One region of the Phocaeicola fibrisolvens genome, then DNA from elsewhere that is predicted to be linked to it. Evidence: riboswitches for the same ligand, from Rfam matches in the RefSeq annotation. Region 1 holds a riboswitch; each other region holds the start of a gene.
The links. Region 1 has a riboswitch for cobalamin ahead of OCV81_RS10985 (TonB-dependent receptor plug domain-containing protein). Riboswitches for the same ligand answer to the same signal wherever they lie in the genome.
Positions count from the first base shown of each region.

Region 2: linked by a shared signal. The riboswitch ahead of OCV81_RS13250 (TonB-dependent receptor) and the one ahead of OCV81_RS10985 (TonB-dependent receptor plug domain-containing protein) in region 1 are both predicted to bind cobalamin.
Region 3: linked by a shared signal. The riboswitch ahead of OCV81_RS12850 (TonB-dependent receptor) and the one ahead of OCV81_RS10985 (TonB-dependent receptor plug domain-containing protein) in region 1 are both predicted to bind cobalamin.
Region 4: linked by a shared signal. The riboswitch ahead of OCV81_RS01385 (DUF4465 domain-containing protein) and the one ahead of OCV81_RS10985 (TonB-dependent receptor plug domain-containing protein) in region 1 are both predicted to bind cobalamin.

Region 1 is NZ_JAOQJI010000025.1:31,699-37,474, forward strand. It holds gene OCV81_RS10975 (ABC transporter substrate-binding protein) at 1-544, opposite strand, end outside; gene OCV81_RS10980 (YncE family protein) at 550-1,665, opposite strand; gene OCV81_RS10985 (TonB-dependent receptor plug domain-containing protein) at 1,678-3,717, opposite strand; cobalamin riboswitch at 3,778-3,991, opposite strand; gene OCV81_RS10990 (potassium/proton antiporter) at 4,370-5,776, shown strand, end outside.
Region 2 is NZ_JAOQJI010000037.1:13,934-19,709, reverse strand. It holds gene OCV81_RS13260 (PKD domain-containing protein) at 1-616, opposite strand, end outside; gene OCV81_RS13255 (YncE family protein) at 663-1,814, opposite strand; gene OCV81_RS13250 (TonB-dependent receptor) at 1,820-3,802, opposite strand; cobalamin riboswitch at 3,888-4,088, opposite strand; gene OCV81_RS13245 (ArsR/SmtB family transcription factor) at 4,214-4,537, shown strand; gene OCV81_RS13240 (Hsp20/alpha crystallin family protein) at 5,276-5,713, shown strand.
Region 3 is NZ_JAOQJI010000035.1:14,461-20,236, forward strand. It holds gene OCV81_RS12845 (hypothetical protein) at 1-293, opposite strand, end outside; gene OCV81_RS12850 (TonB-dependent receptor) at 355-2,718, opposite strand; cobalamin riboswitch at 2,859-3,048, opposite strand; gene OCV81_RS12855 (precorrin-2 C(20)-methyltransferase) at 3,153-3,875, shown strand; gene OCV81_RS12860 (flavodoxin family protein) at 3,865-4,479, opposite strand; gene OCV81_RS12865 (PD-(D/E)XK nuclease family protein) at 4,516-5,776, shown strand, end outside.
Region 4 is NZ_JAOQJI010000002.1:134,161-139,936, reverse strand. It holds gene OCV81_RS01395 (DUF4971 domain-containing protein) at 1-764, opposite strand, end outside; gene OCV81_RS01390 (PKD-like domain-containing protein) at 773-2,674, opposite strand; gene OCV81_RS01385 (DUF4465 domain-containing protein) at 2,676-3,644, opposite strand; cobalamin riboswitch at 3,802-3,993, opposite strand; partial or broken gene OCV81_RS01380 (hypothetical protein) at 4,511-4,992, shown strand; gene OCV81_RS01375 (hypothetical protein) at 5,419-5,776, shown strand, end outside.

The DNA.
Region 1 (5,776 bases):
CAGGCACGCCCAGCTTCCCTACCCGTCCGTAACCGCCACTGTTTTCAAACGGAGAAAGCAGGATGGCATCCGGATGCAGGTCAATGATTTTTTCGATATCCGGATTCATACTGTTTCCACAGTCTACCACTGTACCCTTCCGGCATCCGTCCTGTATTTCCGGCATCTTGAAATATTCCAGGTTGCAGACGCCCTTGATACTCTTTTCGCAACCCAGCTCCTTCAGCACACTTCCATGTACCACCGAATAAACTACTGCCTGTCCCAAAGGCACACGCACCACGGTACCTTCCGGCAGATTTTCCGGCACCGGCCGTGTCTTGTCCGTCAGCAGGTAGGTATGCAGCGTTTTCAGCGTATCCCATGGATTACGGATAGAAACCATCGTATAATCCGGAAACTTCACCACCGACAAGTTGGTGGCATACTTCATTTTCAGGGTATCTCCTCCCTCCTGAACAGAAGAAGTCTTGCTTCCTCCGCCACAGGCAAAGAGAAGCAAGACTAAAGTTACTATATGGGCAGATAGTAAGATTTGTTTCATAAAACTCAATCAATAAAAACGATGGTTTTCGGGTTCTGGCCGCCGCAATCAAACTTTTCGATAAAATTTCCGTTACGGTCAAAGCGGTACATCGTACCATCTGAATTTGAATAGAAAGTCACGCCAATGTAAATGTCTCCATTCTCGTCGTCCACACTCATCATATACACACTTGAAGTGGCTAGTTCAGCGGGTGCATTTTTCAAAAAAGAAGACGAATTGACAGTAGCCGTCTTCACATCATAAGAGAAGAAAGTATTGGTCGTGCTCGTATGGGGCCAATTCGAATAATCCGTTTCCGAATTTACGAAATAGACCATATCATCGCCTACGGTCATATTGGTAGCCACTCCCAATGAAGTGGATTTATAATTGTCTTTCGGATCAATCATCTGAGCAGAATATCCCTTGTCAGCATAATTTCCCCAAGAAATCAGAAAAATCTTTCCATCCTCTTCCAACACCTGATTCGGATTGATATCTACTGTCAACGTAGTTTCCAATTGCATGGTAGCCTCATTGATGACAAACAAATCTGTATGATACTGATATCCTGCATCATTCTTAGTATAGGAATTAGCTACATACAGCTTGCCGTCACATTCTGCAATACCTTCCAGATTAGCTCCTCCCTTGAATGTAGCCACAACTTGTAAAGTATTTGCATCCAGTTTCGTAACCTGTCCACCATATTGTGTCATATAAATGTAGCCATTTTCAGCTGCCAGGTAACGAGGATCACCTTCCGAGGCAGGAATCTCATAACGCTGCTTTTCCACTCCAGCCGTATTCATTCGAATCAGGTACCTGGAACCGGAAATGATAGCATAAAGGTCATTGTTATATTCAATCATGGTCTGACCGGTATCCCCTAACTTAGCCTGATTCTGCGTATAAAAAATATCCTTGATAAAATCGGCATCCTTATCCGGTGCATAAAAAGACAAGGTCGCGTTATTCGCCCCCTGCGTTCCTTCGTTCAAAATAAATGCCCGGTGTGCAGGAAGGGTTACTTGTGAGCCACTGTCATCAAATAACTCCTCATCTTCACTACAAGCTGCCAATGAAGCCCCCAATGCCACCGTGCAGCACAAACTGAAAAATAACTTTCTAAATTGCATAATTATTTAAAATTAAAAATGAATAGCAGCTGTCAGTTTCCATGAACGTCCCGGCATCGGATAATACTTTATCACCTCGTATTGCTCATTCATGAAATTAATCAAATCGGCCTGCAATCTCAGCCTACATGTAGAGAATGAAAACTGCCGGGAAAGCGTCAACGTCTGCTCCACATAGCCTTCAATTTCATTTTCCGGAATATTCTGTGAGAAATAATATCTTTTTCCAACTCCAATCACACTATACCCCAGTTTCACCCAAGGAGTCTCCAAAATCACGGAACCATTGCCATTGTGTTCCGGCGTGTAAGGCAACTGGTCTTTGTAGCTCTTGGAAGTCGGGTCTGTCAAATCAATCGCTTTCTGCCAGGTATAACTGCCCGACACATCGGCTCTGAATCCACTTCCCAACGGAATTCCCATGGAAAGCGTGACATCCGCTCCCCATACATGCGCTTTTCCATAATTGGCCATCTTCCATACATAAGTGGAAGGAAAAGCCACAATCTTGTCTGTCACCTGATTGAAATAGACATCTCCCGTAAATGTCAGATAATCCCAAATTGCATTCTTTTTCGCTCCCCATGTCACGCCCACATTATATTCCTTGGCTTTTTCCGGACGAAGGGAACGGTTTCCCAGCCGATAATAATACAAGTCATTGAAGGTCGGCGTACGGAATGTACTTTTATACATCGCACGCAGAAAAAAATCCTGCTCGCTGAAAGGCTTCCAATTCACCGAAAAAGAAGGAGACAGTTTCTTCAGATCCGCGGGTTTTTCTCCACTCTCTACATGCTCATTGAGGTAGGTGTTGACTAAGGAAGCATCCATCTGTACGCTCCCCCATTGATAACGGGCATGCAAGGCTGTCAGCGAAGTCAGACGGGTAGGAAACGGGCAATCCGGCAGATTACTATCGAGGGTATTCACCGCCAAATCCTGTGCCAATGACAAGGAAAAGCCTGCGAAGAGCTGATACAAAACCGCTCCCGATACATAATATTCATGCTGGGTATAATGGTCGGTAGACACCCCTCCCTCATACTGTACTCCCTTATCCTGGTATTTGTTCCACGCATAATTGTATTTTGCCTGCACCTGCAACGACCATTTCTCGGAAATCTTGTCCTGATACTTGGCCTGCACAAACGCATTCTTGTCCCACAAGCGTTCATTCGAAACCGGGTTATAGAAAATCACAGCCCCCGGAAGTCCTCGTTCCGATTGGTAATAATAAGCCTTGACACTCAGTTTCTGATTCTCCTGGAAGTCATGAAACAAGTTCCACTCCGTGTGCCAGGAATTTACCTCTGAATTGCTTCTTTTTTCAGTCTGCGTATATTTCCCGTTTTTCAACAGAAAAGGATACTGTCCGTCCGACCGTAAATAATCCCCGTCGACCGACAATACCGTCCGCTTACCCAACTGCTGTCCATAACGAAAATAAGGATTGACCAGCCCGAAAGAGCCTCCCTTTGCCTGAAACAGCAACTGCCATTTCCGGTCTCCCAGAAACTCCGGACGCGAAGTCTCTATGTTCAATACACCAGCCGACGCATACAACCGGGCCGATTGAAGCATATCTTCATTCTGCCCTACGCTCAACGACAAAGACTGTACATTATCCAACGAAAAACGTCCGATATCTATCTGTCCCGCCTGACAGTTACTGACAGCCACCCCATCATAGCTGATGGCCGTATGGGCCGCTCCCATGTTACGGACAGAAACCGTTTTCAGTCCTCCCGTACCCCCATAATCACGCACATCCGTTCCCGCAAAGCGACGGACCGCATCGGCCATGTTCTGGATTCCCAAATCGTCCATTATGTCTTTTCCCAAACGTTGTACCGGAACCACGGAGGAGATTTTATTCGTCGCCCTCCGTACACTCACCGTCACATCCGGAATCTGATGCACTTTTCCCGTAATGCTGTCCGAATCGGTCTGTTGCGCAAAAACACTGCCCTCTCCTGCAAGGACACACAGACACACGAGTATAAAAAAACGATAGCCGACTACAAAGGCCGGTTCATTCCATCTTTTCATCCAAAATTCTAATTGTAATTCTACATTACGCACGTTCTTGCCATCCTTTCCTCGAGAATGCAAGCATGACTTTGTTTTGCAGGTCTTCTGACTTACTCCCGTTTGTCTTGCCTTCCCATCTTTCATTGAAAGACAGTGGCCTGGTAGTCGGTAGACAAACGTCGAAACGCTGGAGTTCACAGCAGCGGGACTGTCCGGGATTTTCACCCGATTCCCTTTTCATCCGTGATTTCGCCAAACGGAAATCCAAACGGAACAAAACATTGCAAATATACGGTTTTCTTGAAAAACAAGAATAAATTTCTACAAAATTATAGGACAATCCTTTTCTTCCTTACACATTCTTTGAAACTCCCTCAGATATTCTTCAAAACACTTCCATAAATTCTCTGTTCCACTGTTTGGTTTTTGTATTTCACACTGTGAAATATATATCCCACACTGTGGTTTTTATATCCCACACTGTGGGACAGAGAAAATATCCAGTAATTTCCATTTTTACACAAGGATGTCTGAAAAAAATGATAAGGACGAACCAAAATAAAAAATCCACAAAAATTTTCATGAAAAGCCCTTATCTACAAAACATTTTCTTACCTTCGGACATTAATATTTACACAAACCTTTACTTTTATTAATCACTTAAGGCATTATGATTTTTACGGCAGAAAATATTTTGATGATTGGGTCAATCCTGATTTTTTCCAGTATTCTTATCAGCAAGACCGGATACCGGTTTGGAATCCCTACCCTCTTACTCTTTCTGGTGGTGGGAATGCTTTTCGGAAGCGACGGATTGGGATTGCAGTTCAACAGTGCTTCGGATGCACAGTTTATTGGTATGATGGCATTGAGCATCATCCTTTTTTCCGGAGGTATGGACACGAAATACGGCGACATCAAGCCGGTACTCACTCCGGGAATTGTTCTGTCGACTGCCGGCGTCCTGCTCACCACCTTGCTGACTGGTGTGTTCATCTTTTATATTTCCGACTGGAACCAGACCAACATCGAGCTGACCTTGCTCACATCCCTGCTGCTGGCCGCCACCATGTCGTCTACCGACTCGGCGTCTGTGTTCAACCTGCTCCGTTCGCAGCGGATGAACCTGAAGCAGCATCTCCGCCCGATGCTGGAATTGGAAAGTGGAAGTAACGACCCGATGGCCTACATGCTGACCATCGTACTGATACAAGTCATCTCCAGCGGAAGCCATCCCGACTTTCTGCTCATCACGAAAGATTTGCTGGTACAGTTCTTTTTCGGAGGGGTCATCGGTTATGCCATGGGACGCTTCAGCGTATGGCTCATCAACCGCATCAACCTGTCGAACAGTTCTCTCTACTCCATCCTTCTGCTCAGTCTGGTCTTCATCACCTTTACCATTACCGACCAGCTGAAGGGAAATGCCTACCTGGCTGTGTACATCATGGGCGTGATTCTGGGAAACACCAAACTGGCTTTCCGGAAAGAAATCAATACGTTCATGAGTGGACTGACCTGGCTCTTCCAGATTATCATGTTCCTCACGTTGGGATTGCTGGTCAACCCGCACGAAATGCTCGACCTGGCCGCAGTGGCCTTGCTGATTGGTGCCTTCATGATTATCGTGGCACGTCCGCTCAGCGTATTCCTCTGCCTGCTTCCATTCCGGAACATCACCGCCAAAGGCAAATTGTTTGTCTCATGGGTCGGGTTGAGAGGAGCTACCCCCATCATTTTCGCCACCTACCCCGTACTGGCCGAAATCGAGGGTTCCCAACAGCTGTTCAACATTGTCTTTTTCATCACCCTCGTGTCACTGGTCATTCAGGGAATGACCATCACGAAGGCCGCCAAACTGCTACACTTAGACTTGCCGGCTCCCAAGGAAGGCAATGAATTTGGAGTGGAACTGCCAGACGAAATCGACACCCGCCTGAACGACCTCACCCTGACACCGGAAATGCTGGCCACCCAGAACAAGCTGGCCGACATGCAGATTCCGAAAGGTACGCTGGTCATGCTGGTGAAACGCGGCAGTGAGTTTCTCATCCCCAACGGGCAAATGGAACTGAAG
Region 2 (5,776 bases), on a different contig from region 1:
GCTCCGCTTTCGGCTTATAGTACGTAATCTCGTAATCGGAATAGCAATGCAGGTCGTTCCCTACCGCCTTCGCTTCGGCATACCAAGGTTCCATCTCTCCTTTCTGGGCGCTGCCCTGAATTTCGTACCACTCGTCGGCATCCGGTTTCCCGTTGCCATTCTTGTCGTAGGCCACCAGAATCACACCGGGCTCATAGCTTCCTCCTTTAGCCGTACCACTGGCTGCCGCCGAAGAATTGCCGTTGAAGGCATTGCCCAACACCCGAAAATCCCGGCTGCCCGGCTTGTTCTCGATGGTATGGTCGAAACCGACTACCACATAACCGCCGAAGCCTCCCAGCGAAACCAGTCCCCGCTTGTTGTGCCCGATGAGTTCCAGCACTTTCTGGTTTATGGTTTCCTGCGTGTCGCCCTCCTTAAATTCCGGCAACACATTGACAAACTGCCCCGGACAAGGTACAAATTCCAACACTTTCGTGATGTACGGAGTAGCAGGTACTTCCGGCTCTTTCTCCACCGGGTCCTCTTTCTCGCTGCGACAAGCCGAAAAAAGGCCCCCGCATAGCAGTACCATCCACAGAAGACGGTCTGCCAGATAGATTGTTCTTTTTTTCATATATTATGGTTTTTGTTCATTCTCACAAGGTTTCCTGTTCGTATTCTTAATAGAAGTCTGCCGAAGTAAAGGCAAAATGCGCCGGAATATCCCCGGTACGCACCTTCCATTTCAGCTTTCCTTCGGGAGAGAAACAATACAAATAACCGGGCGTCACGTAGTTGGTGGCATCCGACACGAAAATTTCCTTGGTCTCCGGATTTACCCCAAGCCCGTAAGGAATGCTGATATCCTTCTCCGTGCCGTCCGTGATGAAATTCCGGGGAAGAATCTCCCGTTTTCGGGTGTCGTACAACGTGTACCGGATTTCATTCTTTCCCGACACATAGCTCCATTCCACACTAATCAGGTACAGTTCGTCGCCGTCCATGCACATCTCGCTGGCTGCCACTCCCAACCGGCCGACCACCCGCTGTGCCTCCGGGTCGATGACAAACACGTCCGACTTCGTGCCGTAATAGTCCCCACGGGAACTGACGTAAATCAGTCCGTCGGGCGCCAGCTTCATCCGATGCAGGTTGATGGCCACATCAATGGTATTCACCACCTCGAACGTACCCAAATCGACCACCGACACCGTGCGGTCGTAATTAGGGAAACGGTAACCTCCCGAATTGGCCACATACAGCAGCCCATCCTTGATGACCATCTCCTCCGGCTGGTAGCCCACCACCACCTCCCGGGTGATTTGCAGGGTATTCACATCAAACTCCACAATCTTTCCCGGACGGGCATTGGGGTCAATCTGTACTGGACCAGCATACGAACTCACGTAAGCCTTGTCGCCCGCAAAAACGATGTAGCGGCAGTTGGTGACATTCACACTGCCGATGTGCTGGGCCGTACGCACATCCATCACCTCCACATAGTGCGAACAGTTAATGACCGCATACAGCCGGTTACCATACACCTGCAGGTCGTTGCCCACATCACCCAGTTCCTTCACTACCTCCGGGTTCCGTTCCGGATAAATATTGCGGGTGTAGAAACCGCTCCGGAAATCCAGAAAATCGAGGGTACACTTGTTGCTTCCCATGTTGCCCTCGTTCAGGACAAACATTCCCTTTATCTCATGCGGACTGCCCGGGCGGCTGACGGCCTCACTTTCCGAACGAAGCACCGGAAGATCTTCCCGGCAAGCCAGACACAGGAACAGACAAACCGCCACCCACAGATATCTTAAAAATCTACGTTTCATAAGTCTCAAAAGCTATATTGCACGATACACTTGAAATTGATTCCCGGCATGGGATAACACGTCACCACCTCATACTGCTGGTTGAACAGGTTGTTCACTTCCAGCGTCACCTTCAGCTCACCCGGCCCCCAGTCCAGCCGACGGGCCACCGAGAAGTCACTCGTGTACCACGGCTGCTGGTAATTGACCGGGATATTGGCTTGCGAGGTGTATCGCTCGCCGGTATAAATAAAGCTATAGTTGGTTTCCCATTTTTTCCAGTTGAGGTTGAGCACCGCCGAACCGCTGTGCCAGGGGATATAGGGAATCTGCCCCCCGTAAAACTCTGCCGCAGGGTCGGTAAAATCCTGTGCCTTCTGGTAAGTATAATTCACCCGGGCCGTCAACATCGTATGCCTGCCATACTGCCACACACTCTGCAACGCCGCATCCACACCCCGGATTTCCACCCGTCCCAAGTTGACCATCGTCCAGCGGAAGAAGTTGGAAGTCGGAGTAGCCACAATCTTGTTCTCCACCTCATTGTAGTACGCATCCACCTGCAGCTCCAGGTGACGCAGCCAGCTGCCGGTCCACGACTTGCCGTAAGTGAACCCCACATTAAACTGGTTCGTAAACTCCGGCTTCAAATCCACGTTACCGATAAAAGTATAATACAAATCATTCAGCGTAGGCATCCGGAAAATCCGCTTGTAAAAAGCCCGCAGGTGAAAATCTTCTTTCTGAAAAGGCCGATAGGAAGCAATCAGCGCAGGTGTCCACTCCCGCTTGTGGGGAGCCGCCCTTCCGGAGCCTTCTACCCGCTCCTGCACAAACGTGCCCAGCAGACTGCCCTGCAACTTGAGTCCGTGATAATCCAAGGCCGAAGCCACAGCCACCATTTCCGTATGCCGGCGAGGATAGGCAAAATCCGTCAGGTCGGCATTCAGCAGATTAAACTGGTAATCCGCCGACAGACTGACTTCCCAAAAAGAGGTCAGCACCCAGCGGTTGGCCAAAGAGGCATACCCCTCCTGCTGGTAATAATGATTGTTGGTGTACATCAGCGACTCGTCCTTGTGCGGGTCGGCCAAGTAATGCAAGTAATCATACGCATATTTCACGTGCGCCATCAGGCTGTACCAGTCGGCCACATCCTTCTTGAACGCCCCCTGCGTAAAGAAATTCGTATCCCACTGCCGGTCCTCGTGCGAGAACTTGTTGCGCACAATCGCTCCCGGGTATCCCCGTTCCGAACGATACAAGTACGACTTCGCCCGCCAATAGCCCCGCGGCAGCTTTCCATAAAAGCCCCCTTCCACCCGCAACGCATTCACATCGCCGTTCTGCCGCACGGCAGTGGTGTCATACCCGTCCTGCTTGCGGTAGGAAAATTTGTATTTTCCCGTGGTGTACAAGTATTCCGCACTCCACGACGTGCTCACTTGTTCCGTCAGCTTCCGCTCCCACAACAAGGAAGGATTGGCCAGCCCGAACGAACCCGTCTTGAAAGTCGCCTTGACATGCTGCAATTCTTTTCCGGAAAACACAGGCACCCGAGACTGCAAATAAATGGAACCTGCCGAACCGAAATCCTTGGCCGGCTGGAAAATGGCACTCTTCTGTCCGTTGTACAAGGTGACAGACTCCATGTTGTCGAGCGAGAAACGTCCCAAATCGACCGTCCCGTTCTGGGCATTCCCCAGCTCCACGCCATCGTAGAACACCCCCACATGGTTCGTGCCCATGCTCCGGATGTTGACCGTCTTCAGACCGCCCACGCCGCCATAGTCCTTTATCTGCAAACCCGAGAAATACCTCAGGGCATCTGCCACGCTGTGCGATGACAACCGGCTGAGCTGTTCACCCGCCAGTTGCTGCACGGGTATCACTTCCTTGGGCAACGCACGTACCGTGACCACCACCTCGTCCAAGTGCTGCAAGCTGTCGAGCCTGCTCTGCGCACGAAGAGTCACAGTATTCCCAAGGCATAGAATACCCCCCAGCATGACAGACAGAAACTTCCGTCTACCCATACTTTTTTCCGTACTAATTGAAAATCCAAATCGTTTTAACCACCTAATCCCACGAGCGTGGTTAACATGTATGATGGCAGGTCTTCTGACTTACTCCCCTCCTGGAGCCTTCCCGATTGTGTTCAGTCATCAGTGGCATGAGTCTTTTCCAGCAGGTTGAATGGAGCTTACAGCAGCGGGACTGTTCAGGACTTGCACCTGATTCCCTTTTCATCCGAGGGCCTGAACAGACACTCGGAACCATTCGGAGGCAAAGATAAGACAATTTGACAAATTTTTCTTATAAAACGGACAAAATATTTTATCTTGTTAAAAAACGTTCCTTTTATTGCCTGTCTATCTTATTATTCGTATTTTAGCGAACAATAAATAGAGAAAAAGCTTATGACCGATAAAAAATACACAGAAGAGCAAGAACGGATAGCCCGGTTTGCCAAAGCGATGGGCCATCCTGCCCGCATGGCCATCCTGCAATTCCTGATACAACAGGAGAGCTGTTTCTTCGGCGACATCCACGATGAACTGCCGATAGCCAAGGCCACGGTTTCGCAGCACTTGAAAGAACTGAAAGAAGCCGGACTGATTCAAGGCGAAATCGAGCCACCCAAGGTAAAGTATTGCATCCACAAGGAAAACTGGGCACTGGCTCAGAAGATGTTTACCGACTTCTTCGGACAACCTATCTGCAAGAAAAAGGGCTGCTGCTAAGCAAGCTCTTTTGTACCTTAAATACAAGGCTCCCATCATACAAGCAAAGTCGTCCCCAAAAACAACCTCAACGTGAAACTGACGAAGGCAGACGACCGCATGGGAATCACTTACACGCAAAGCCAAAAACGTCCCGACGAAGAAAGGCTTTCTTTCCGGCATTGTCTACGTTTCCCACCTAGGAAACCTAGGTTTCACTACTGAAAAACATACGGTTCAGCCACGGAAAACGAACGTTTTCAAACTAGGAAACGTAAAAATCTACCGGACGTTTCTCTGAAAGCATCCTGCCATTTCCGGGAAATATCCCTATTCCTTGCACCGCAAAAGCCGGAAAACGGCTGCACATCGGTCTCAATGGCCTGTCGCATGCCACCGGCACATATCAGCCTTCATCGAATCCAAGTTTTGCCACGTCTGCGGCGATATACATGACAATATGTCAACAAAATGGACTTTTTGTCGGTATTCATCTATTTACAGGTGACAATTTGTTACTATTTTCTACACGGTACACAAAAGTCATAATTCCCAGCAAACGAAGCGGAGAATGTAACCATCTTATAATAAGGAAGTTATCAAAAATATTCACAAAAAAGGCAGCTATGGCACCCGTTTGTGGCACAGCCTTTGCAAATAGAGAAGTGAACTTGAACTTCAAGAAGTTGAAAGACCTCAAGGAGCTCGGGTTCAGAAACAAATTGATAATAAAAAAATAAAATATAGGAGATTACAACTATGATGCCGACTAGAAAATATTACAATCAGAACTGGTTACCAAGTATCTTTAATGATTTCTTTGATAACGATTGGATGGTAAAAGCTAACGCTACTGCCCCTGCAATCAATGTAGTGGAAAGCGACAAAGACTACAAGGTAGAAGTTGCAGTTCCGGGAATGACGAAGAACGATTTCAACATCCATCTGGGTGAAGACAACGAACTGGTTATTTCCATGGAAAAGAAGAGCGAAAACAACGAAAAGGACAAAGAAAACAAGAAGTACTTGCGTCGCGAGTTCTCTTACTCAAAATTCCAACAGTCACTCTATTTGCCTGACAATGTAGATAAAGACAAAATCAGTGCAAACGTGGCAGATGGTGTATTGACAATTGATTTGCCGAAGTATTCTGAAGAAGAAAAAGCAAAAGTAAACCGTGTGATTGAGATACATTAATCATAACAATTAATTGAAAAACTCTCGTCTGCACTTCCCTGCGGGCGAGAGTTTTTTATTCTG
Region 3 (5,776 bases), on a different contig from region 1:
GCAATCAGCTCGATGGTATACGGATTCAGTTCCACACCCGACCCCTTGATATCAATCATCGGCTGGTCGGCTGTCAGCGATTCCACACTTTTGACAATCGTATTATCGCCTCCTCCCATGCCGCCGTGTTTGCCTACCGTCATGAAGATATCAAAATGATACTTCCCGGCAGGTTCCGGGTCCACCGTATTCTCGGACGGAGTATCCTTACTACATGCCGCAAAAGAAAAAAGTGCCGCAGCAAACACACCCGCTTTCAGGAATCTCAGGAAGGAAAATTTCGTTGTTTTCATACACATAATGTTTAAGATTAATATTACTATAGTTTGTTAATATCTAGCTCAGATTCACATGTCAGTTCAGGAACACCCTGAACTTCAGGAAGAACGACCTTCCCGGCTTCTGCAGTTTGTAATGGTCGTACACCAACTTATCAAAGAGGTTGTCGCAGCTGACCGACAAGTTGTACTTCCCGTTTTCCAGCGAGTAAGTCACCCCCGCATTGACCACATGCTGCGCCGGAATCTGCGCCTTGCTCTCCTTCGAGCCGTACGCCTCCCAGGTCAGGAAATACCAGTGTACCCACTGATACGAACCCTCCAGTCGCAGGCTGCTGTGCTTCAGGCCGACCTCGTGAAACGTATAGTCGACCTCTGCCGCCCCGAACAACCACGGGCGGTTGGGCACCCGGTTCAGGTACGTGGCCGAAGGCTTGCCGTCATCCTTGTATTTACGCTGGTCGCGCGCGTCCTGCCAGCTCACATTGGCCATGCACTGCAAGTGGTTCCTCCAGCTGTAGCGCACTTCCGCATCCAGTCCCTTGATATACACCGCAGGCACGTTCTGATACTGCATCATGCCCTCTTTCTCCGCCACCACGGCCTGAATATAATCGTCCACAAACCGCATAAAGCCGTTCACTTCGTAGTACAACACATGCCCCACTCCGGGATGCCACGTACCAAAGAGCCCCAGGTTCACGTTGTTGCTCCTTTCCGGATGCAACGCCGTATTGGCATAGACCGTAGACCCGTTGCCCAGCAGTTCACGGGCCAGAGGCAGACGCACGCTATGCTCAAACGAAGCCTTCAGCGCGACCGGCTCCCGGAACTTCACCCGCGTGCCGGCCCCGTATCCCAAGTAATTTCCCGTACTTTCTCCCTTCACCTTGTCCGAGCCCGTCTGCCAGTACAAGTCCGTCTGCCGGATATTCAGGTGATTGATGTAATCCTTGATAAAGAACGTGTTCTCCATCTTGTCCTGCCACAGTTGCTGCTGATAGGAAAGCCCGAGGATGTGTTTGCATACCACGTCATTGGACGGCACAAAACTGTCATCCACGTCGTCGTAGCGGTCGTTTCCCGTCCGGTTGAACAAGTAGTTCAGGTTCAGGGCATGCTGCGGATGAAAGCGATAGTCCCAGTTGGAGCGGAACATCGTCGTGGGGCGCTTGTAATGTCGCAACGACCGTTCCCGTCCCGTAATCTCATTGCGGGAACTCTCCACATAATTCCCGTTCCAGTCGTACACCCGGTAGGCCGTATCCACCGTCAGCGAATAGTCCCAGGTATGCGAAAGCATGCTGTGCATCTGCAACCCCTTCAACAGAAAGTCCTTCTTGCGGTACTGTGCCGACACGTTATAAGCCGACCCGTTCCGCTCGGCCATCCCGTAGACCTTGGTCTGGATAGAACCCGTCTGCAGCTCCTTGTCCACCTTCGAATACGAAGCCGTCACAAAGAAGTCGTCTGCCCACCGTTTCCCGCTCACTCCGACCTCCACCTGGGCCAGCAGCGAGAAATAATCGTCGTGGAAACGCCGGCGGTTGGACGGCACATACTTTCGCACGCTTTCCTCCCACACCTCTACCCCTTTCATCATATAGTCGTTCTTTGAATAGTTGACCCCGACGGTCGGGCGCACGATAATCCCGCTCTTGGGAAACACCACCTGCGCGTTCAAGTCCGCCTTGTGCGTATGGAACGAACCTATCCCGTACGATAGGTCCAGGTAATTCTTTTTCTCCTTCTTCGTCACGATGTTGATGGCACCGCCCAGCGCGTCAGCCCCCAAATAAGCCGGAACCACCCCCTTGTACATCTCGATGTGGTCGATGAGATTGACCGGCAGATTGGCCAGCGACACCCCGGAGCCCTTTGTCTCCAGCGGCACCCCGTCGATGAAATAACGGACCGAATTGCCCGACATCCCGTTGATGGACAGGTCATAGTCCGACCCGACGCCTCCCTCCTGCCGCACCTTGATGCCCGAAGCCCGGTCCACCAGCTCGTTCAGGTTGTTCAACGAACTCACAATCGGTTTCACATCCAGCGCACTGACGGCGAACGTACCTTCCCGCAATTTCTGCGATTGGCTCTTGGCATAGACTTCCACCTCATTCAAGGCCACGGCCTCTTCCTTCAGGACAAAGTCGATTCGCTTGTGCCCGACCAACCGGACCGTCTGCTTCTGGCTCTCATAACCGATGAAAGAAGCCACCACGGTATACGTCCCCTCCGGAAGCTCCAGTCGGTAGCCCCCCTTCTCGTCCGAATACGTCCCGTAGGCCGTACCCTCCACCGCCAGTGAAGCCTGCGCCACAGGCTGTCCGTGGGCAGACGTGATGCGGCCCGAAAGAGTGACCAGTCTCTGTGCCAGCCCTTCCGAGAAGCCGACAATGCCAAAAACGAAAATAAAAATGAGTGTCAGGTGTTTCATAAGTTCCTCAAATCTTCATACCACACACTTATGACCGCGAGACGCATACAAATACAAAGAGAAGAGGATTCCGTATATCCAGAACGGGTAGAGAGAAGTCCAGCTCGTTGTTTTCATACCTTATTTCCCGAAAGCATAAAAAACTATGTACGACACTGGCAGGTCTTCTGACTTGTTTCTTTTCAGGAGCCTTCCCATCTTTCCGACAGTGGCATGCAGATTTCCTGAAAATCATGCGAAACTTACAGCAGCGGGTCTGTTCAGGACTTTCACCTGATTCCCTTTTCATCACGCTTTATCCAGCAGTGAACCAATATCGCCACAAAGGTAGAAAATATTTTTTGATATGCTACATCCCGGCTGATTTTTCATTTTCACAAAAAAGATTGTATCTTAGCGACCGCAAAAAAAAAATCAATCCCCTTTTAGACTATATGGAATCCTCATATCCCGCAATTCAGTTTGTATCCTTAGGCCCCGGCGACCCGGAGCTCATCACCCTGAAAGGACTGAAGGCCCTACAGGAAGCCTCCTCTATCTATTGTCCGGGCACCCGCAGTGCCGCCGGCATCCCCTCCTCCTACGCCGCAAACACCTTGCGGGCACTGGGAATCGGGGAAGAGAAAATCAAGACATTCACCCTTCCGATGAACAAGCACAGAGAAGCGGCCCTGCAAGTGTATCACGAAGTGGCTGCACAGATAGAGGAAGATTACCGTGAAGGGCAGAAAATAGCCGTGGCCGCCGAAGGCGATGCCGGATTCTATGCTTCCGTGCAGTACTTGTATGAACTATTGGGAAATAAAGGCTTGCCGGTGAGACGCATCGCAGGCATTCCGGCGTTCATTGCCGCAGGTCCCGTGGCAGGTCTCCACCTGGCCAAACAGGAAGAAAGGCTGCTGGTCATTCCGGGCCTCATCTCCGCCGAAGAACTGACCGAGAAACTCCAATCCGGCTATGTCCTCGTCATCATGAAACTGCCTCTTTGCGCGGAAGCCGTACGTCAGTGCATCGACTCCCACCCCGAAGCAGCGTTCCATTACTTCGAAAATATCAGCCGGGCGAACGAATTCTATACCTCCGACCCGGCGATTATCAAGGAAAAGAAGTTTCCCTACTTTTCGCTGATGGTGATAAGTCCCGCTTCTAACGGATGAAATGAGTCGGTGTCCACGGCTCACTGGGCGGGATAGGCTCTCCTCCCTGCTTCAAGTTCTTCAGCAACCACGCCATGTTGCGCCCCAGCGTACGCATGGTCTGCAATCCCTCGATGTCCTGACTCGCTTCGCCCGGCAATCTGCCGTGCACGCTGTTCCAGTATTGTGACGACACCACCGGCATGTTGTTGATGGTGAAATACTTGTTCAGGCGGTCGAACGTCGCACTGGCTCCTCCGCGACGGCATACAGCCACCGAGGCAGCAGGCTTGTAGGCCAGCAAGTCGCCGGCAGAATAGAACAGACGGTCGAGCAAGGCACAGAGCGAACCGTTGGGCCCTGCGTAATACACCGGTGACCCGACAACAAGACCGTCCGCCGTCTCCAGTTTCTCCCGGATTCTCTGATACAACTCATCCTTGAACACGCACCGTCCCAGTTCCCTACAGCGTCCACAGGCAATGCAACCCTGCACCGCTTTGGTTCCGATGGATACGATTTCTGCTTCTACACCATTCGCTTCCAACGCCTTCGCCACTTCCGACAAGGCGATAAATGTATTTCCCTCTCTGTGGGGACTTCCGTTAATTAATAAAACTTTCATATCTCTCTATTTGTTTTTCTACAAAGATAAGCGGTTTTGGAAGATTTTGAAGCGTCTCAATTACGGATAATTCTACCTCAATTATCGAAGCCGTTGTTTTTGCTTGCGATTCGCTGGGGTTTTCGTACCTTTGCACCGCATTATCACACAGCCATGGACGACAAACCTATATTATCCTCTCAGAATATTGATGAACTTTTACAACTTTCAGATCAGTTGGAAGAAGAACAGGTAAGGGAATATATGTCCCTGCTTTCCATCTCCGACGGACTCTCCTACATTCGGAACCACTCGGAACACAAAGCCCCGTATGCAACGAATGTCTTTGAAAGATACAATTCAGACGAGCCAACCACCAGTTGGGCAATGGCAGAAATCCTGAAATTTAAAGATGCGGGAACATATCCACTACTCCATTCATTCATGGAGCATTTTCTTGTACCTATAGGCTTCAATATCCAGTGGATGGACCATCCCGTCATTACAGTTGAGAAAGACCGGATTGATGTTTGCGTGAAAGACCACAAGTATGCCCTCATCTTTGAAAACAAGGTAAAAGGGGCAAACTATCAACCCAATCAAATAGCCCGGTATATCTACAAGCTTCATCATTTGATAAACCGGCCTTATGGAAAAGACAATCTATTCATTGTATTGATGCCTACCTCCCATGAGGACGATTACATTCAAAACCTCCCCCAATCCGTATGGCGACTTCCCAGTGATTATAGGAAGCCTAAGCACGAACAGCGCTGTGTAACTGCCCATGATTTATGTTGGTGTGACTATCGCTCTGACGAGTGGGAAAAACAGTGGGATGCTGAATTTTGTAAGTCCTGCATCAAAACTTTTAAGAAAGACTATGAGCCCCACACTCTGGTGTTGCAGCAGGAACTTTCAGAATGGTTGCTCAAAGACTGTCTAAAATTGGTGCCTCCTAAGGAAATTATACTCAAGTCATTTATTATTCAGTTTGCAGATTTTCTTAATCTCCAATATGGCACAAGAGAAAACCAAAAATTAAAACATGAAATGGAAAAATATTTAAGAGAAAAATTATTCGATACCGAGAAGTCCAATCTGGACAACTGGAATCTCATCAATGACAAACTAAATGAAATCAAGAAGTTAGAAGAGGAAGTCATACAACTTCTTGAATCTATCTCAGGCGATGTGATTGACGAATGGTATCACGAGTTACTGCCTGAATGGAAGTGTTACGGATTAAAGCATGAAAAACAGGATAATTTCACTCTGAACGTACGAGGTGTTTTAATTGGATGCTGGTCAGGCAAAG
Region 4 (5,776 bases), on a different contig from region 1:
GCATCGGAAGTTATATACATATCCTCACCAATGAACTCGACTTTGGGTATAGATATTTTTTCAATGACAGAACTGTTAACGACAAAATCACCGGTCACTCCAAGCAAAGAGGGCAGATTAACCGTTTTGAGCATTATGTTTTTACTGGCAGAAGTTGTCGAACCTAATTTGAAACTTCCGAGTTGTTCCAGATTATCCAACCCGGTCAAATCCGTTCCTTTGTAAGACGGATTGATGACAAGGGAGTTACTGATTTGTTTCAGGTTGGCAAGTCCGTCCAGATTGGTGATTTCTTCTCCGTCTGCCGTTCCGATGGTCAGGCTGCCTTCGATTTTGTTTATTCCTGTCTTTGCAAAATTATCAACCTCGGCTTGCGTGGCAAGTACTACGCTGCCGCTCTGTTCGATGTCTGTATATTGATAAGTATAGGAATATACTTTGCTATCCTGCATTTTGGAGGTAACTACGAATTTCCATTCATTCTCCCAATCCTCTATGGTCGATGGATTCGGGTTAATAGAGGCTCCCTCGCAAAGGGCATACTCTACGGTAGCCCCTTTCAGACTGGTATTATAAGGTATCTCAACTGTAATCTTGTCCCCGACTATCATGGCTTGATAGGTAATGCCATCTACAGTTAGAGCAAACTCGGAGATGAAGTGATCCTTGCCGTCTATTCCGCTTACTTCAGGGTCGTCATCACTACATGCAGCAAGGCAGAGCGTAGCGAAACAGAATAGGATGAAATGATATATTTTGTTCATAATGAATTTTATTTGTCGTTATTGTTGTTTTCATCACAGAACTTGAAAACTTCCGTGGAATTTTCCCCTAACCATCCGGCTTTTACATTGACTCCGGTCTGCACCTTGATAAAGTCGATATGGGAAAGGTTTGCAGACGTGCCGTCGATATTGAGCGCATCGGAAATCTTAAAATAGTTTCCAAGTGCTCCCGCGTTAGGATTGTCTTTATTGGGCATATCATCACCAATATTATCGGCATATCCCCACCCGAACGGATTATTGGACCACATGCCTGTCGACGGGCTTTGTTCGGTACGTGCTTTCAGGCATGTGCCGTATAACGTATAGGAATCCTCTTCAATCCACAAAGGATAATAAAACTCTTGCGGGTGATAGTTGCCGAGACGGTCAATCGCCCCTTTATTTCCCTTGTTGTCTTGCCATTGGGTGTCCATGTTGGGACCGGGACGGAAATAAGTTACGGCATAGTCCTGAATGGTTTCGGGTTTTCCATATTCAGAACCCTTCAGTTCATACCATTCATCGTTGGGCAAGCCGTCTCCATTGACATCTTGCATTACCCATACAATGCCCGGTTCATTTGACGAATCAAAGGCATTTCCTTTGATGGAAAAATCATAACCGCCTTTGTTTTCGATACTGTGGTCGAATCCTACTACAATATATCCTCCCCAACCTCCGAGAGAAACATATTGTTCATTATCAAGACGTTTTTGTGCGTAAGCACAGGCTGCTTCGTGCGTGCTTTCCCCATTGAAACCTGCTGTATTCGTTTCGTTTACAAATTGTCCCGGAGCCGGAACAAATTCATATACTTTATTGCTGTAAATGGAATTTCCGGCAGCAAAAGGTCTTTTTCCGGCCGCTTCACAACATTTCACCGGAATATTGACACTGACTTCATCGACACCGGAGACCGAAATATTACGGGTGAGCACTGCTTTTGTATCTTGATTGTCGTATTTCACAGTAAAGGTAAGCGTGTGTTCTCCGGTTTTAGCGGGTTTGAAACCGTAAACCAAAGAATTGGCTCCCTCAATCGGTTGCCCGTCCAAACTCCATTGATAAGAAGGCTCGGCACTTATTGATACAAAGGGGCGGACAAACAAAGTACGTCCTAATTCTACGTATTTGGTATTATTCTCGGTAAAATATAAAGATGACGGAACTACGATTTCAATCGGAAGTTTATCGACAACCTCAATAGAAACTGTCTTCTTTGATTGTCCGTCTTCATTTGTTACGGTTAAGGTCAGTTCATAAGTTCCCAACTCATCTTGCTTGAATGTATAAGTATTTTCCGTTCCGACTTCGTTTCCGTTAAGAGTCCACAAATAAGTAGCTCCTTCTGCATTTTGAATGTCGGGTGTAAGGATATACTCACGTCCTGCGACAACTTTAAGCCCTATAGAGGGGGTTACCAATGAAATAACGGGCGGAGCCAATTCATTGACATCCACACGAATTTCTTCCTCTGTGCTGGCATCCCTCGTATCCACACGCAGGGTAACGTAATACGAACCGCATTCGTTGAAAATGTATTTCAATTGAGGCTCGTCGGAAATGATACGACCGTTGCATTTCCATGAATAAACGGCGTAATCGACATTCTGATAGGTCGGCTCAATAACGACCTCTTTTCCTATCTTTACAACGTAGATTCCGTCCTCGCTATCCAACTCAATGACAGGAGGCAATATCACGTCCTGCGATATTTCTTCGTCTTTGTTGCATGCAAATAGAAATATCGTCAAGGAGAATAAAAGCAAATACTTCTTCATTATATTTATAATTTTAATGCTGAAATTCCCTTGAAGAAAGTATTTGATTCCAATCTCCATTGGGATATAATAAAAAGGGGCAAATACTTTGCACTTGCCGTTAAAAAGCATTTGCCCCAAATTCATGTTATTCGTTTACGGTTACATCAATATCGTCTATAGCAACGTAAGCAGGAGTGTTCAATCCGTATGCGCTTGAATCGCTTCCTTCGAAATTGATAGCTACAGTACATACGCTGTCACCTAAACCGCTTAAATCCACTTGATTCCATCCGGTACGGATTTTATTGGTCAAACCTGATTCTGCATCTTTACTGGAATCGAAGTTTGCCAAATAGTATTCTACTTCCTTACCTGTAGGTTTACCCGTCGCATCCAACGCAACAAATACCACCTTAAACCATCCTTTTTGTGCCGACAAAGAGCCTTGTGTAAACGAGTTGCCATCCTTCATGACTAAGTAGGTATAAGTCGTATTACAAACCCATACGCTGTTGAATTTACCATATTTCGGTGTACCCTTGACAGGAGTGTTTGTGGTAACGACTCTGTAGCCGGTTGCATCGGTCAGGTAAATCTTCGCACATTTGTCATAGGTTGCTTGTGAATCATTGTATGAATCGCTATAACCGAAAGCTACAGCAAAATTTTTACCGCTATGACCGCCGTTGGGCCAGTACACGCTACATTGGTTTTGATAATCCCCCTGTGTCAGATTATGGAAATTAGAGATGGCAAAACCACCATTCCAAAATTCATATTCCCAAGGCTGTCCGCTTACCCATTCTTGTTCCAAATAGTTAATCGGGAACTGAATGTACGTACCGGTTTGCCCGATTTGAGTGATGTAGCCGGTCGTTACCTGCTTGCCGTTGGCCGTGGCAGAATAGAGATTGTTTCCATACTGGTCAGAAGCCATTACGCTGGAAGGTACGTTATCAAAATCGATAAGCGCATTGGTAGAACTTATCGCGCGGGTTTGAATCGCACTCTCCTCATACGGAGCAAGGAAGTCATCGTCGGATGAACATCCCGTGAACACTGCGGCGGCCATTGCTACAACAGCCATTGCCAAGAATCTAAAATTCTTTTTCATAACTTAATTATTAAAAGTTAAACAAAAAGTTTAAACACACATTCGTTTTTATTGCGACAGATTTGCAACGAATGAGAAATCGGTTATCAAAAAGAATATAGGTGCCTGTGGACGAGCCTCTGTTCATTTTAATCTAATGCCAATTATCCCGTGGTCACTAAATCTATCTCATCAAGCAGGTCTTCTGGCTCATCCCGCTTATCGCGCCTTCCCAGCTTTCACCAGTGGCAAAGAGTGCGATAAACTTTAATAGGACTTACAGCTGCGAGTACAGCTCCGGATTTTCACCGGGATTCCCTTTTAATTCCGTTCGACGCTTCGATTGGAAACTTGACTGGTGCAAAGTTAATGGTTATTTTTTAATCTTGTTTCTTTTTCTGTGATTTTTATTTCAAGAAAGGATTATTTTATGGCGCGAATTGTATTTTCATGTTAATCAAGCATTTATAACAACCACGAATAGTCTTTTCCCCTTATGAATAATAGCGTTTCTCAATTATGGTCTCTTTTCATCTCACGTCGGCAATTCTCTTCGGAGAGATTTTATATGCAAAGGTACAGCGTGCGTCTGGTCGTCAAGTATCGCTTTCACTAACGGTTCCCGGATATTCTTCACGGCAGCCTTCCACAAATCGAAGATTGACTTTCACTCCCCACCTCGTTGCAGGGCATAGTCGGACGAGCCTGACTGTGCTCTTACATTGGGCGGTTGGGTATTCCGTTTCATCCCGTACACTGTTTACTTGCCTTATCCGTCCTTTTCCCGCTGTCAGTCCTGCATAAAAATCATTCCCCGACGAGAAGCCAAAAGAGTTTCAAGAAAAGGAAAAAAAAAGAAAATATTTGACAATCTAAAATTTACAATTATGCACAGCAGGATTTTTCAAATTTCAACGGAGCCGATAGACAAAGAAAACTATCTGAATGAGGACACACTCCAGCAAGGAGACGGGAGCTTCTATGACTATTGTTCAGAAATAGACGAGGAAGACCGTAAAGAGGATATTGCCAATTTGGTCAATCATGCCTTGCCCAAAGGAATGTTCGAGCTTATATCCGATGACACCATGCGCTATAATGGTGGAATAGAGCAATGGAAAGAGGAGTATGTCGCCAATATCAAAAAAAGAGCGAATGCTCTTACGGCAGATAATATGTTGGAATGGGGTTCGACCTATTATCTCAAACAGGCAGTGGAAAATCCGTTGGATGTCGCCTATCATTTCTATTTGGATGGCGATGGCTGCAGTCTTTTGCCGAACAGTCCTTTACGTTTATGGAGTTTGTTTGTAGGCTTGAACCGGGAACGATACTCTACATCGGAGGAGTTGTTGATTACCACTTCTGATGTTTGTCCGAAACATTGGCAACCACCCGCCTCAAAAGTGGGTGGTTGCTCTCTTTTTTGCACAGGCTCCCCGGTTACTTTTATAAATATGCTCTGCAGAGCTTCCGCCACCGGTTTCACAGCCGGTATATTCCTGTTTTAAGGGTATAATCCCTTCACAGCCCCGACATACGCCGCAGGTCTGTTTTCGTGTGCAAAGGTACGGTGGACGAACATTGCCCAAGTACCGCTATCGCTACCTGAAATAAAATTTGACGACAACTTTCCGTAATCGGAGATGACGGTATTTCATAAAATTTCATTGCAGGTTCCTTGCTCATCGTTCTTGCATCCCCCCGTTTGTGACGCACATGAAAACAACCCCTTTGGGCGAAGTCAAAAGGCTTCAAGAAAAGGGAAATAAAAAAAACAATAAATCAAAAGACAATGAGCAAGTACGATTTCATCAAGCAAGGCAACCTCCTTTTTTGGCACACTGCCGATAATGATATAGAATGTCGAATTATCTCAACTCCCGAAAAAGTGGATAGTGACAGCATCATCTTAATCTCAACAAGCTCTTCCGAGACAGAGGTTTTGGCATCGGAGTTATTACCTATTGGCTCATCAAGAAGCCACAAAGAGGAGTTTATGCGCTGGAAGAAAGAGCGTGAAGCCGAGGGCATGGAGTTTTTCAGCCGGTTGTCCGAAGTCATGGAAACAGACAGTGATTTGGCTGTAGGCGATATGGTGGCGTTTACAAACGACTACGGGGTGGTATTTGGCCCCAAAGAAGTATTAGCTT